DNA from 4 places in the Stenotrophomonas sp. YJH_SMC_82 genome. Region 4 is predicted to be linked to each of the others. Evidence: predicted binding sites of a transcription regulator. Region 4 holds the regulator's gene; each other region holds the start of a gene.
What was found. Region 4 encodes FliA, which starts transcription of late flagellar genes. Its sites were predicted from a motif close to TAAAGTTTNNCNNNCNNNGGCCGATAA; they were not measured.
Positions count from the first base shown of each region.

Region 1: a site for FliA is predicted at 1,265-1,291, ahead of AC5P53_RS01920 (methyl-accepting chemotaxis protein). Genes of this name have one in related genera too.
Region 2: a site for FliA is predicted at 1,637-1,663, ahead of AC5P53_RS11110 (GGDEF domain-containing protein). Genes of this name have one in related genera too.
Region 3: a site for FliA is predicted at 1,507-1,533, ahead of AC5P53_RS02355 (methyl-accepting chemotaxis protein). Genes of this name have one in related genera too.

Region 1 is NZ_JCAFSE010000001.1:416,172-419,247, forward strand. It holds gene AC5P53_RS01910 (VOC family protein) at 1-211, shown strand, start outside; gene AC5P53_RS01915 (arylamine N-acetyltransferase family protein) at 277-1,116, opposite strand; gene AC5P53_RS01920 (methyl-accepting chemotaxis protein) at 1,320-3,076, shown strand, end outside.
Region 2 is NZ_JCAFSE010000002.1:740,021-743,096, forward strand. It holds gene AC5P53_RS11105 (TonB-dependent siderophore receptor) at 1-1,409, opposite strand, end outside; gene AC5P53_RS11110 (GGDEF domain-containing protein) at 1,696-3,076, shown strand, end outside.
Region 3 is NZ_JCAFSE010000001.1:507,931-511,006, forward strand. It holds gene AC5P53_RS02345 (S41 family peptidase) at 1-447, shown strand, start outside; gene AC5P53_RS02350 (NAD-dependent epimerase/dehydratase family protein) at 546-1,439, shown strand; gene AC5P53_RS02355 (methyl-accepting chemotaxis protein) at 1,651-3,076, shown strand, end outside.
Region 4 is NZ_JCAFSE010000007.1:27,834-30,909, forward strand. It holds gene AC5P53_RS19985 (MinD/ParA family ATP-binding protein) at 1-523, shown strand, start outside; gene AC5P53_RS19990 (RNA polymerase sigma factor FliA) at 520-1,266, shown strand; gene cheY (chemotaxis response regulator CheY) at 1,324-1,716, shown strand; gene AC5P53_RS20000 (protein phosphatase CheZ) at 1,716-2,321, shown strand; gene AC5P53_RS20005 (chemotaxis protein CheA) at 2,324-3,076, shown strand, end outside.

The DNA of each region.
Region 1 (3,076 bases), on a different contig from region 4:
GGCGCTGGTGCGGGGGGCCGACTATCTGCCCTCCGTCCACGGTGCGCGCATCTACATCGGGGTTGATGACCTGGATGCCAGCCTCGAGCGTGCGCTGCAGGCCGGGGCCGAGCTGCGCTTCGGCCCGGCCGATGCCGGTGACTGGCGCGTGGCCGAGATCGCCGACAGCGAAGGCAATCGCATTGCGCTGCAGGCGCGCGTGATTCTGTAGGGCCGAGCCCATGCTCGGCTGCTGTTGACCCAGCCGCCAACGCTCATCCGAGCATCGGCCCGGCTCTACAGCGTGGCCGCGCGCGAGCGCTGCAGCCAGTCGTTGATCGCCGGGTCCAGCCGTGGGTCGTCCGGCAGCTGCATGCCGAAGCGCTGCTGCAACACCTCGCGCACGTCGCCCACATCGCGCAGCGGACGCTTGTCCGGTGCCTGGCCGGGACGGTACTCGGTGTAGTTGCCACTGCCGATGGTGCGTCGCCAGTCCGGCCCGGTCAGGGATGCGCGCAGCTGGCCGGGGAAACTGGAATCGGGATGGGTGCACACGTACCAGTTGCCCACGACGTTGTCGATCGGTGCCGGCGCGTGCAGGTCGAAGCGATACATCGCCCGCCAGCCATCGCCGGACTCGGCGGACAGCACGAAATCCCCCTCGCCGGGCAGGCGCTGCAACAGGAAGCGCTCGTGGGGCGTGGCCTGCGGCTGCGGATCATGCAGCCGCAGCGGTACGGTCGGGGTCAGGCTGCCGAAACCGGCATCCACCAGCCAGTCATCGCCGTCCACCTGCACACGCAGCAGCAGGTGGGTGCGTGCGGTCAGTTCGCCGTCCTGGGCGGCCAGCAGCACGCGCGCGCTCAACGGCTGTGCATCGAAGCCCAGCGCCTGCAGCAGTGCCAGCAGGCCGCCGTTGAGTTCGAAGCAGTAGCCGCCACGACGGTCGTCGAGCAGCTTGCGCTGCACGCTGTCCAGGTCGATCGGTACTGCATCGCGCAGCAGGCAGCTGAGGGTTTCGAACGGCAGCAGTGCGTTGTGGCGCTGCTGCAGCAGGGTCAGGCCCGCCAGCGTCAGCGGTGGCGGTGCATCCAGCTGCAGGCGTTGCAGGTAGCGGGGGACATCGAGCGTCGTCATGCGCGCGCCGGGCGGGGGAGGGAGATCTACTGTGCTCTCCCAACCGGGGTTGAGGTCAAGCATTGCGCGGGTGTCATCCCCCCGTCGCCTGTGCCGGGTACAAAGGCCGCGTCCGCCAGCAATCGGTGGGAGTGAACCAGGAGCGCCCTAAAGTTGCGCCATTTCCCGCCGATACAGGTGCGTCCTTCCGCCTGGAGCCTGTCATGTCGGCCGTCGTCCCCCACCTCCGGTCCCTGCGCATGCGGCTTGCCGCACTGCGCTCGGCGTCCCCCGGCCTGCTGCTGTGGCTGCAGCCGCATCGGCTCAGTGTGGCCAGCAAGCTCAAGGCGACCCTGTGGGTCTGTGGGCTGGGCCTGATCGCGATCGCCGCCGTCTACGCCTGGACCGGCCATGCCAGCACGCAGGCGGCGCGCAGCCAGGCCAGCTACCAGCACGGCAGCGATCTGGCCGCGAGCGTGGCCACGCGGGTGGCCGAGGCGCGTCGTCTGCAGACCCAGTATGCACGTAGTTTCGACGATGCCGACCGCGCGCAGCTGCTGGCGACGCAGAAGGCGCTCCAGGCCGATCTTCAGGCGCTGCGCGCGATGCCGATGGATCCCGGCCGGCGCGAGGCGCTGCGGGCACTGACCGAAGCCGCCGGCGCGTTCTCGCAGGGTGTGGCCGCCCTGTTCGAACGCGTCGATGAGATGGGTCGTGGCGATGCCGGCCTCGCCGCGCAATTGCAGCAGGCCGCCGACGCCCTGCAGGCGCAGGTGGATGCGTTGCAGCGGCCTTCGTTGGCGTTGTCCCTGCAGAAGATGCGCCGCCAGGAGGCACTGCTGCTGCTCGATGGCGACTCCACCCATGCCGACCGTGCGAGCGAAGAAAAGCTGCCGTTCGATCTCGCACTGGTGGGCCTGCCGACCGATGCGCAGGATGCCCTTCGCAACGGCATGGAGGCCTATCAGGCCGCATTGCTGGGCTATACCGCCGCCCGCGTGGGCCTGGATGTAGAGGCGCAATCGCTGCTGGATACCGCCGCCGGCGTGGCGCCGGCGCTGGCCGCCTTCCAGCAGGCCCAGGTGGCGGCGCTGGCCAAGGCACAGGCGCGCCAGCAGGCTGGCGCACGCACCATGAGCGTGCTGTTCGCGGTGACCCTGCTGCTGGTCGCCGGTGTGTTGATCACCAGCCTGGTGCTGGTGCTGCGTGCGGTGCGCCAGCCGATCCAGGACACCCTGCGTTTCGCCAGCGACATCGCCGACGACCGACTCGACACCACCCTGCGCGTCTACAACGCCAACGATGAAATCGGCCAGCTGGCGCAGCGCCTGGTCGACATGCAGCAGCGCCTGCGCGCGCGCATCGAGACCGAGCGTGCCGTGGCGCGCGGCAACACCCGTGTGCGGCAGGCATTGGACAGTGCGCAGACCGGGCTGATGGTGATCGATGCCGAGGGCCGGGTGGCCTACGTCAATCCGGCACTGCTGCAGCAACTCGAGCGCGAGGCCGAAGATCTGGTGGGCAGCGATGCCGTGGGCCTGCATCCGGCGCTGGCCAGCCTGGCCGGCGCGCGCCAGCGCGAGGAGCGCGAGATCGGCCATGCCGGCGTGCGCTACCAGCTGATTGCCAACCCCATCATCGACGAAGGGCAGTTCCTCGGCGTAGCGGTGGAATGGCGCAGTCGTGCGCTGGAGACGCTGCTGGAAACCGAGGTCGCTGCCCTGGTCGATGCTGCAGCACGCGGCGACCTGCATGGCCGTATCGTGCTGGAGGGCAAGCAGGGCTTCGTGCGCAGCTTGTCGACCAGCATCAATCGCCTGCTGGCCACCTTTGAAACCAACCTTGGTGACCTGCAGGCACTGCTGGCTGCGCTGGCCCGCGGCGACCTCAGCGTGCGCATGGAGGGGGACCTGCAGGGCGTGTTCGCGCGCATGCGCGACGATGCCAATGCCACCGTCGCGCAGCTGGGCCGCATCGTCAC
Region 2 (3,076 bases), on a different contig from region 4:
TGCGCATTGAGGCTGGGGCTGGTGTTGTTGCCGAACTGGCTGTGGTGGTCGAAGCGCAGGCCCGGGGTGACGATCCAGCGCTCACCCAGGTAGATGTTGTCTTCGACGAACACTGCGGTGGTCTGCGCGTCGGCCTTGCCCCGCGCGCGATCGGCCGACAGCCCCGGGATGCCGCCGCCGCTGCTGCTGGACTGGCTCATCGAGTACGGGTCGGTCAGGCGGCTGTCCAGGTATTCAAAGCCCAGCGTCCAGATGTTCTCGGCGCTGCCCAGCGAGGTCGGGAAGCTCACTTCGCCATCCAGCTGGTAGTTGCGCAGGCGCGAGGTCGACCAGTCGGTGCCGTTGAAGCTGCCTTCCGGGCCACCGGCCAGGCCTTCATTGATGCGCGAGTTGTTGACCGCTTCCACCGCGGCGGTCACCCGCGAGGTCACGTCGCCCCAGCGGCCGCGATGGGTGATCGCGCCGGTGTTGCGGTACATGCGGTTGGTTTCCGCTTCGCCGTCGGCCAGCGCCGCCAGGTCAACGCCGGTCGAGGTACCGGTAGTGCTGACCGCGCGGTCACCGGCGTAGATGTTGCCCTGGCGGCTGGTGCCGGCTTCGAACTCCACCACCTGGTCGGCGGTGATGTCCCAGCGCAGCAACGCGTTGACGTCGCGGTTCTTGACACCCTCGCGGCCAGCCGGCGGCACCGCGTTCGGGTTGGTGGCGTACTGGCGGTTGAGGTCCAGTGAGTCGGCGTCGGTCTTGTTGAGGTTGCCGTACAGGCGGAACGACAGGGTGTCGGTCATCGGCCCGCTCAGCTGCAGGCCGACGCGCTCGCTGCCGCCTTCGGCGCTGTGCTCGGGCACCAGGCCATACAGGTCGACCGCTCCGGTCAGGTCGCCGGTCGGGCGCTTGGTGATGATGTTGACCACGCCACCGGACGCACCGGAGCCATAGCGTGCCGCCGCAGGGCCGCGCAGCACTTCGATGCGCTCGATCATTTCCGCCGGCACCCAGTTGGTATCACCGCGGGTATTGCGCTCACCGCTACGGCCCATGCGCACGGCATCACGCGCACCGATGCGCTTGCCGTCGACCAGGATCAGGGTGTTTTCCGGGCCCATGCCACGCAGGTCGATCTGGCGGTTGTTGCCGTACTGGCCCGAGGCGCTGTTGCCGGTGAGGTTGACGCCCGGCATGGTGCGCAGCAGCTCGGCGATGTCGTTGGCCGGCGGGCGCTTGGCGATGTCCTCGGCGGTGATGGTCGAGGTACCCAGTGCCTGGCGGGCAATCTGCGAGGCGGTGACATGCACCGTGTCGATATCGGTGGCATCGGTTTCGGCCTGGGCGGTCAGGGCGCTTCCCGCCAGCAGGGCGGCAACGGCGAGCGCCAGCGGGCGCGGCGAAAGGACAACGGCAGGAGACATGATCTGGACCTTCTGGCAGGGCAACGGGGCCTCTGGCAAAGGGCTTGAGGCAACGACGAGGGGGAGGCGGAGCGTCGCTGCAGTCGCCTGCGGGCCGATCCGTGCGCGCATTCTCCCATCAATGCGAGTGATTCTCAAATGCGTTCACTCATTGCCGCCGCGGCGCCGACGTGCTTTGCGCGCCGTGCAACCCTGCATCGCGCATAAACTGACCGGCCAACCCGCCATCAACCGTGCGCCACCGCGGCCGATACCCGTGGTTTGCCGTACGCAGTCAGAGATCGACGTGGAACCACCCCAACTGGACGATGCCAGCCAACCGCTGGCCGAGGCCTGGCAGCACTGCCTGCAACAGGCCGGCCCTGCCGCCACCGCGCTGCTGCACGCCGCCGCCGCCGATGCCCCGCCGGCGCTGGCCCAACGCTTCTACGAGGTACTGCTGCAGGACGGGCGTGCACGCCGCTTCCTGTCCCACGATCAGGTCAAGCAGCGCCTGCAGCCGGCCATGCAGCGCTGGCTGGTGCAGTTGCTGACCACCAATGCCGACGGTATTGCCGGCGCCGTTGCCTCGCAGCGGGTGATCGGCGATGTGCATGCCCGGGTCGGTATTCCGGTCGACCTGGTCACCCGCGGCGCGCGCGTGCTCAAGCACGAACTGTTCGTGCGCCTGCACGACGACGCGCCCGACAGTGCCACTGCGTTCGCCGCCATCGACTGCCTCAGCGCGATCATGGACATCGCCATGGAAGGCATGACCCTGGCCTATACCCATGCACGCGAGCGCTCGACCCGCGCCGATGCTGCGTACCGGCTGTTCTCGCTGGTGCAGAACGTCGGCACCGAACGCGAACGCCAGCGCGCACTGCTGCTGGACTGGGAGAACGCCCTGCTCTACGCGCTCGCTGGCCACGTACAGGCCAGCGACAGCGCCAGCCTGGCCACTTCCGAGTTCGGCCTGTGGTTCACCCACAAGGGCATCCCCAGCTTCGGCGAGAGCAGCGAGACCCGGCAGGTCGGCCAGCTGATGGCCCGCATCGACAGCAACCTGCAGCGGGCGAGCAACGATGCCCCGGCACAACGACTGGCGGTGCTGCCGGCCATCCGCGAGGACCTGGCCGCCATCCGCACCCTGATGACGCTGCTGTTCGAGCGCATCGGCGAGCTGGATGCCGGCAGCGATGCGCTGACCAACCTGCTCAACCGCCGCTTCCTGCCTACCGTGCTGCGCCGGGAGATCGAGCTGGCCACGCGCAACCGCACGCCGTTCTCGCTGCTGCTGCTCGACCTGGATCACTTCAAGGCGATCAACGACGGCCACGGCCACGACGCCGGGGACCGCGCGCTGCAGCACGTCGCCGGCCTGCTCGGCCAGCTGACCCGCGGCAGTGACTACCTGTTCCGCTATGGCGGCGAGGAGTTCGTGGTGGTGCTGGTCGCGGCCAGCGAATCACAGGCCGCGGTGATCGCCGAAAGCCTGCGGCGGCAGATCGCGCAGTCACCGGTGGCATTGGCCAACGGCCAGGTACTGGCACTGACCGCCAGCATCGGCGTAGCCGGCCATGACGGCCACCCGGACTACGAGCGGCTGATGGCACGGGCCGATGCGGCGATGTACGAGGCCAAGCGCAGCGGCCGCAACCGCGTGGTAGTGGCCAGCGCGGACCTTG
Region 3 (3,076 bases), on a different contig from region 4:
CAGAACGGGGGAGGCGACGATGCAAGTGCCGACCTGCTGGTGCGCACGCTGCTGGACGCGAAGATCGGCGCGGTGCAGCAGCTGGACCAGCGTGGCCGGCGCACGCCGGTACCGCTGCCGCCTGCCAGCCTGCCTGTGTACCTGAAGCCGCTGGTGGTGCTGATCGACCGGCGTACCGGTTCGGCGGCCGAGTTCGTCGCCTATTCGCTGCAGGCCCTGGGCCGCGCGCGCATTGTCGGCACGCGCAGTGGCGGTGCCGCGCATATGTTTGGTGATCCTGTGCTGCTGCCCGATGGCTATCAGATCAGCATTCCCGACCGGCAACCGATCAATCTGCGCACCGGCGGCAACTGGGAAGGCACCGGCGTGAGGCCTGATGTGGCCGGCGGCGACGATCCGCTGTTCATCGCGCGGCAACTGCTGGCGCCTGAGAAGTCGTCAAGATGAACGCACGATTGCATGGCTGTCCTATCGCAGATGCGCGAATGCATGCCTAGAATCGAAGCATCCCGGTAGTTCCCGGGCGCTTCGAGTGAATGGACTCAATGAAGATTCTGTTGACCGGCAGTTCCGGGCGCATCGGGCGCGCGATCTTCGGTGCGTTGGCGGCCGCCCACGAAGTGGTGGGGCTGGACCGCAGCCCGTTCGCCACCACGCGCATCATTGCCGATGTCACCGATCGCCAGGCGGTCACGCGTGCGGTGCAGGGCGTGGACGCGGTCATCCATACCGCGGCCCTGCATGCTCCGCATGTCGGCCTGGTGCCGGACGCGGTATTCCAGCAGATCAACGTGGAGGCAACCGCGCACCTGCTGCAGGCCGCACGCGAAGCCGGCGCACGGCGTTTCGTGCTGACCAGCACCACCGCGCTGTACGGCCATGCCGTGGTAGCCGGTGGCTGCCGTTGGATCGACGAAGACACCGAGCCACTGCCGCGCACGATCTACCATCGCACCAAGCTGCAGGCCGAGACCCTGGCTGAAGCTGCCGCCACGCCGGGCTTCAGCGTTCGCGTGCTGCGCATGGGCCGGTGCTTCCCGGAACCGCCCGAGCGCATGGCGATGTTCCGCCTGCATCGCGGCATCGACGCCCGCGATGTGGCCAGCGCACACGCTGCACTGCTGCTCGACGAAGGCGCCCGATTCGCCCGCTATCTCGCCTGCGCACCGACGCCGTTCCGGCGCGAGGACTGCCTGGAACTGGCCACCCACCCGCGCAGCGTGCTGGCCCGTCGCGCGCCGCAGCTGCTGGCCGAGTTCGAACGCCGTGGCTGGCCGCTGCCATTGAGCATCGACCGTGTCTACGACAGTGCCCGCCTGCGCAGTGAGCTGGGCTGGCAACCGTGCTTCGGGCCGGACGACGTGCTGCAGCAGTATGCCGTCGGCAGCATCGAGGTACTGCCGCGCGCGCAGTGGATCAAGGACCGCGTGGCCGAGTGAGGCCATCGCGACGGACGGGTGGCTGACCCGACCCTGAGCAGATTCAGGAATGTGCAGGCCGGTCGCCTCAACCTCGTTGGCGGGCGGCCGCTAACCCGGTGCGCTTCCAGCGCCGGGCCCGCCCGGCGGCCGGTGGCCTGCGCGACGGATCGCGCGCCTGCGCGGTGCCTTCGTGGTGCCGGTCGTCCTGAACTGCCTTGCGGACCCTCCCATGCCTTCTTCCCGTTCCGCCGCTGCCCGCCGCCCGGGCAGCATCGCCCACAAGCTGATGCTGGGCACCGCTGCGATCGCGCTGCTGTGCTTCGGCCTGACCGCGTTCCTGATCTACCGACAGGCCAGCGCCAGCCTTATCAGCGCCTCGCGCCAGACCATGACCAGCGAGGCGACCGCTGAGGCGCGCCAGGTGGCGGCCGATCTGGGCACCGCCTTTGCCAGCAACGATGCCATGGTTGAAAGCGTGCTGGCCCAGCGCGCCCGTGGTGACGTGCCCGACCGCGCCAGCCTGGCGGCGGTGCTGGGCGAGCAGCTGCGCGCCCATCCCGAATGGCTGGGCAAGAGCACCATGTGGGAGGCCGATGCCTTCGACGGCAAGGATGCCGAGTTCGTCAACACCGAGGCGCACGATGCCACCGGCCGCTACATGAGCTACTGGGCCTGGCAGGAGGGCAAGCCGCAGCAGTCGGTGATGACCGATTACACCGAGACCGCCAGCGGTTCCGGTGACTGGTACATGGTGCCCAGCCGCGACAAACTGCCGAAAGTGAGCGAACCGTATGCCTATGACATCGCCGGGCAGCAGGTGCTGATGAGTACGCTGAGCACGCCGATCATCGAGAACGACAGGTTCCTCGGTGTCTTCACCGTCGACTTCTCGCTGGCAGCGTTGCAGAAGCACCTGGCCACGCTGAAGCCGATGGGGGCCGGCCGCGTCGAACTGCTGTCGCCGAAGGGCGTGGTGCTGGCCTCGGCCAATGCCGCCGAAATCGGCAAGCCTCGCAACGACGCACTGACCCGCAGCATGCTGGCCGAGATCGCCGCCGACCGCCCCTTCGAGGCCTTCAGCCCCGATGCGGCCGGCAACGTGCGCGTGTATGTGCCGCTGCGCGTGGGCGATGCCCCGCAGCGCTTCGCGCTGGGCGTGGTGATGCCGCATGCGGTGATCGTGGCCGAAGCGCGCCAGCTGCTGTGGCTGACCCTGCTGGTCGGCGTGATCGCCGCGCTGACCCTCAGCGCCGGTGTCTACATACTGCTGCGCCGCCTGGCGATCCGCCCGCTGGCCGAAGCGGTGCGCGTGGCCGGTGACGTCGCCGCCGGCAAGCTGGACAGCACCCTGCCGGCGCGCAGCAACGACGAAGTGGGGCGCCTGCTGGACGCGATGCAGGGCATGCGCGGCCAGCTGCAGGCGGTGATGGCTGCGCAGGCCGAAATGGCGCGCCGCCACGATGCCGGTGAACTCAGCTACCGCATGGATGCCGCGGCGTTCCCGGGCGAGTACGGCCGCATGGTGGCCGACAGCAACCAGCTGGTGGCCTCCAGCAACGCGGTCACCCAGCGCCTGGTTGAAGTGATGCAGCGCTATGCCGTCGGCGACCTCAGCGTGGACATGGAAGCACTGCCGGGCGAGAAGGCGGTGTTCA
Region 4 (3,076 bases):
GCATGTCGGCCTGGTCAACGTGTTCTCCGAACTGGAACGCGAGCTGGACATCATGGTGGTCGATACCGCCGCCGGCATCACCGACGGCGTGCTGACCTTCTGCCAGGCCGCGCAGGACACCGTGGTGGTGGTCTGTGACGAACCGGCCTCGATCACCGACGCCTACGCACTGATCAAGGTGCTATCGCGCGAGCGCGGCGTGGACCGCATCCAGGTGGTGGCCAACATGGTGCGCGACCCGAACGAGGGCCGCGTGCTGTACGAGAAGCTGACCCGCGTCTGCGAGAAGTTCCTCGCCGATGTCTCGCTGAACTACCTGGGCTGCGTGCCGCAGGATGACTGGCTGCGCCTGTCGGTGCAGCGCCAGCAGCCGGTGGTGAAGGCCTATCCATCCAGCCCGTCGGCGCTGGCGATCACCGAGATCGCACGCCGCACCGCGCGCTGGCAGGCACCGACCGAACCGCGCGGTGGCGTCGAGTTCTTCCTCGAACGCATCCTCAAGCAGCGTGGGGTGGCCGCATGAAAGGCGCAGCCCACCAGTACAGGGAAGTCCAGCGCTCGGCGGCCAACGAGGTCATCGCCCAGCATTCGGACCTGGTGCGACGCATCGCCCACCACCTGGCCGCGCGCCTGCCGGCCAGCGTCGAAGTCGATGATCTGATCCAGGCCGGCATGATGGGCCTGATCGAAGCCTCGCGCAGCTACGACGCCGACCAGGGCGCCTCGTTCGAGACCTATGCCTCGATCCGCATCCGCGGCTCGATGATCGACGAGATCCGCCGTGGCGACTGGGTGCCGCGCTCGGTGCACCGCCGTGCCCGTGATGCCGCCGCCACCATCCGCCGCCTGGAACAGAGCACGGGCCGTGCCGCCAGCGCCACCGAAGTGGCCGCCGCGATGGAGATGCCGCTGCCCGAGTACCTGAGGCTGATGGAAGACGCCGCACGTGGCCAGGTGCTGAGCCTGGAGTCGCGCATCGAAGACCAGGGCGAACTGGATACCGTCGCCCAGGGCGGCCCGACCCCGCAGCAGGTGCTGGAGCGCGGCGAGTTCGGCCGTGAGCTGGGCAAGGCCATCGGCCACCTGCCCGAGCGCGAACAGCTGGTGCTCTCGCTGTACTACGAGCAGGAGCTGAACCTGAAGGAGATCGGCGCGGTGCTCGGCGTGAGCGAGTCGCGGGTCTGCCAGATCCATGGCCAGGCCGTGCTGCGCCTGCGCGGCCGCCTGAAGATTTTCGAGGCCGTCGACGCCGGCCTGGAAGAATGAACATCCCCGAGGCGACTGCCCCCGGCCGCCCGGAATGAACAACAAAGGAACTCTGCTTTGAACAAGAACATGCGCATCCTCATCGTCGACGACTTCTCGACCATGCGTCGAATCGTCAAGAACCTGCTGGGCGATCTGGGCTTCACCAACACCGCCGAAGCCGAGGACGGGCATGCCGCGCTGTCGCTGCTGCAGAGCCAGCCCTTCGATTTCGTCGTCACCGACTGGAACATGCCGGTGATGACCGGCATCGAACTGCTCAAGGCGATCCGTGCCGACGCCAAGCTGAAGACCCTGCCGGTGCTGATGGTCACCGCCGAAGCCAAGCGCGAGCAGATCATCGAAGCGGCCCAGAACGGCGTGAACGGCTACATCATCAAGCCGTTCACCGCGCAGACGCTGGAAGAGAAGCTGGGCAAGATCTTCGAACGCCTGGCGGCCAGCGCCTGATGGATACCACGGTCGACAAGAGCGCCCTCGCCCTGCGCCTGCAGGAAGCCCTGGATGCCCTGGAGTCCGGTGACGAAGCCGCCTGGCGGCAACGCATCGACGGACTGGTCGCGCTGCGCACGCAGCCGATGATGAGCGGCCTCTCGCGGCTGGCCCGCGAGCTGGGGCAGGCTCTGGGCGAACTGCCGACCGTGCCCAGCGAGGCCGGCGAACTGGACGATGCGTGCGCACGCCTGGACCACGTGGTGGCGATGACCGAACAGGCCACCCACCGCACCCTGGACCTGGCCGAGGAATGCCGCAGCCTGACCGAGCAGCTGCGCGCCGAAGGCCTGCAGCCAGGCCAGGACGCGCAGCTGGAGCGCATCCGCCACAACCTGACCGAGATCGCCCTGACCCAGAGCTACCAGGACCTGACCGGGCAGATCATCCGTCGCGTGGTCGGCATCGTCCGCCGCGTGCATGAAGGCTTCGGCGCGCTCGGCCTGCCGCCGGAACAGCATCGCACCGCCCCGGAACTGGCCGGGCCGGCACTGAAGGGACTGGACCGCCACGCGGTCTCGCAGAACGACGCCGACGACCTGTTGTCGGATCTGGGGCTGTAAGCATGAGCGCGGTATCCGACGACATCACTGCCGATTTCATCATCGAGGCACAGGAAATCCTGGATCGCCTCGGCGAACAGCTGGTGTCGCTGGAGCAGGCACCGCAGGACACCGAACAGCTCAACGCGGTGTTCCGGGGCTACCACACGCTCAAGGGCGGCGCGGGTTTCCTCGGTGTCACCGCCATGGTCGAGCTGTGCCACGCCGCTGAAGAAGCGCTGGGCGCTGCACGTGCCGGCCAGGCCGTGCTGCAGGCCCATCACTTCGACGCCGCCCAGCAATCGCTGGACTACCTGCAGTCGATGCTCGATGCCGTGTCTTCCGGCACCGAGCCGGGCTATGCACCGCCGGACCTGATCGCCCAGTTCGACGTGCATGGCGGTGCAGCAGCGCCTGCCGCCGCTGCCGCCGCACCGGCGGCCGGTGCCGGCGACCTGATCACCGACGACGAGTTCGAGGCGCTGCTCGACCAGCTGCACGGTGGCAGCGCACCGACTGCGGTGGCGCCGGCAAAGAAGGCCGACGACGGCCTGATCAGCGAAGATGAGTTCGAAGCCCTGCTCGACCAGCTGCACGGTGGCGCCGCACCCGGCGCCAGGCCCGCGGCTGCGGTGGCGCCGGCACCGATCGCCGCCCCGCGCCCGGCCACCGCACCGGCACCGGTGGCCAAGCCGGCCGCCAAGCCGCTGGCCGAAGCCGAACACACCGTGCGCGTGGACACCAAGCGCCTGGATGCGATCGTCAACCTGATCGGC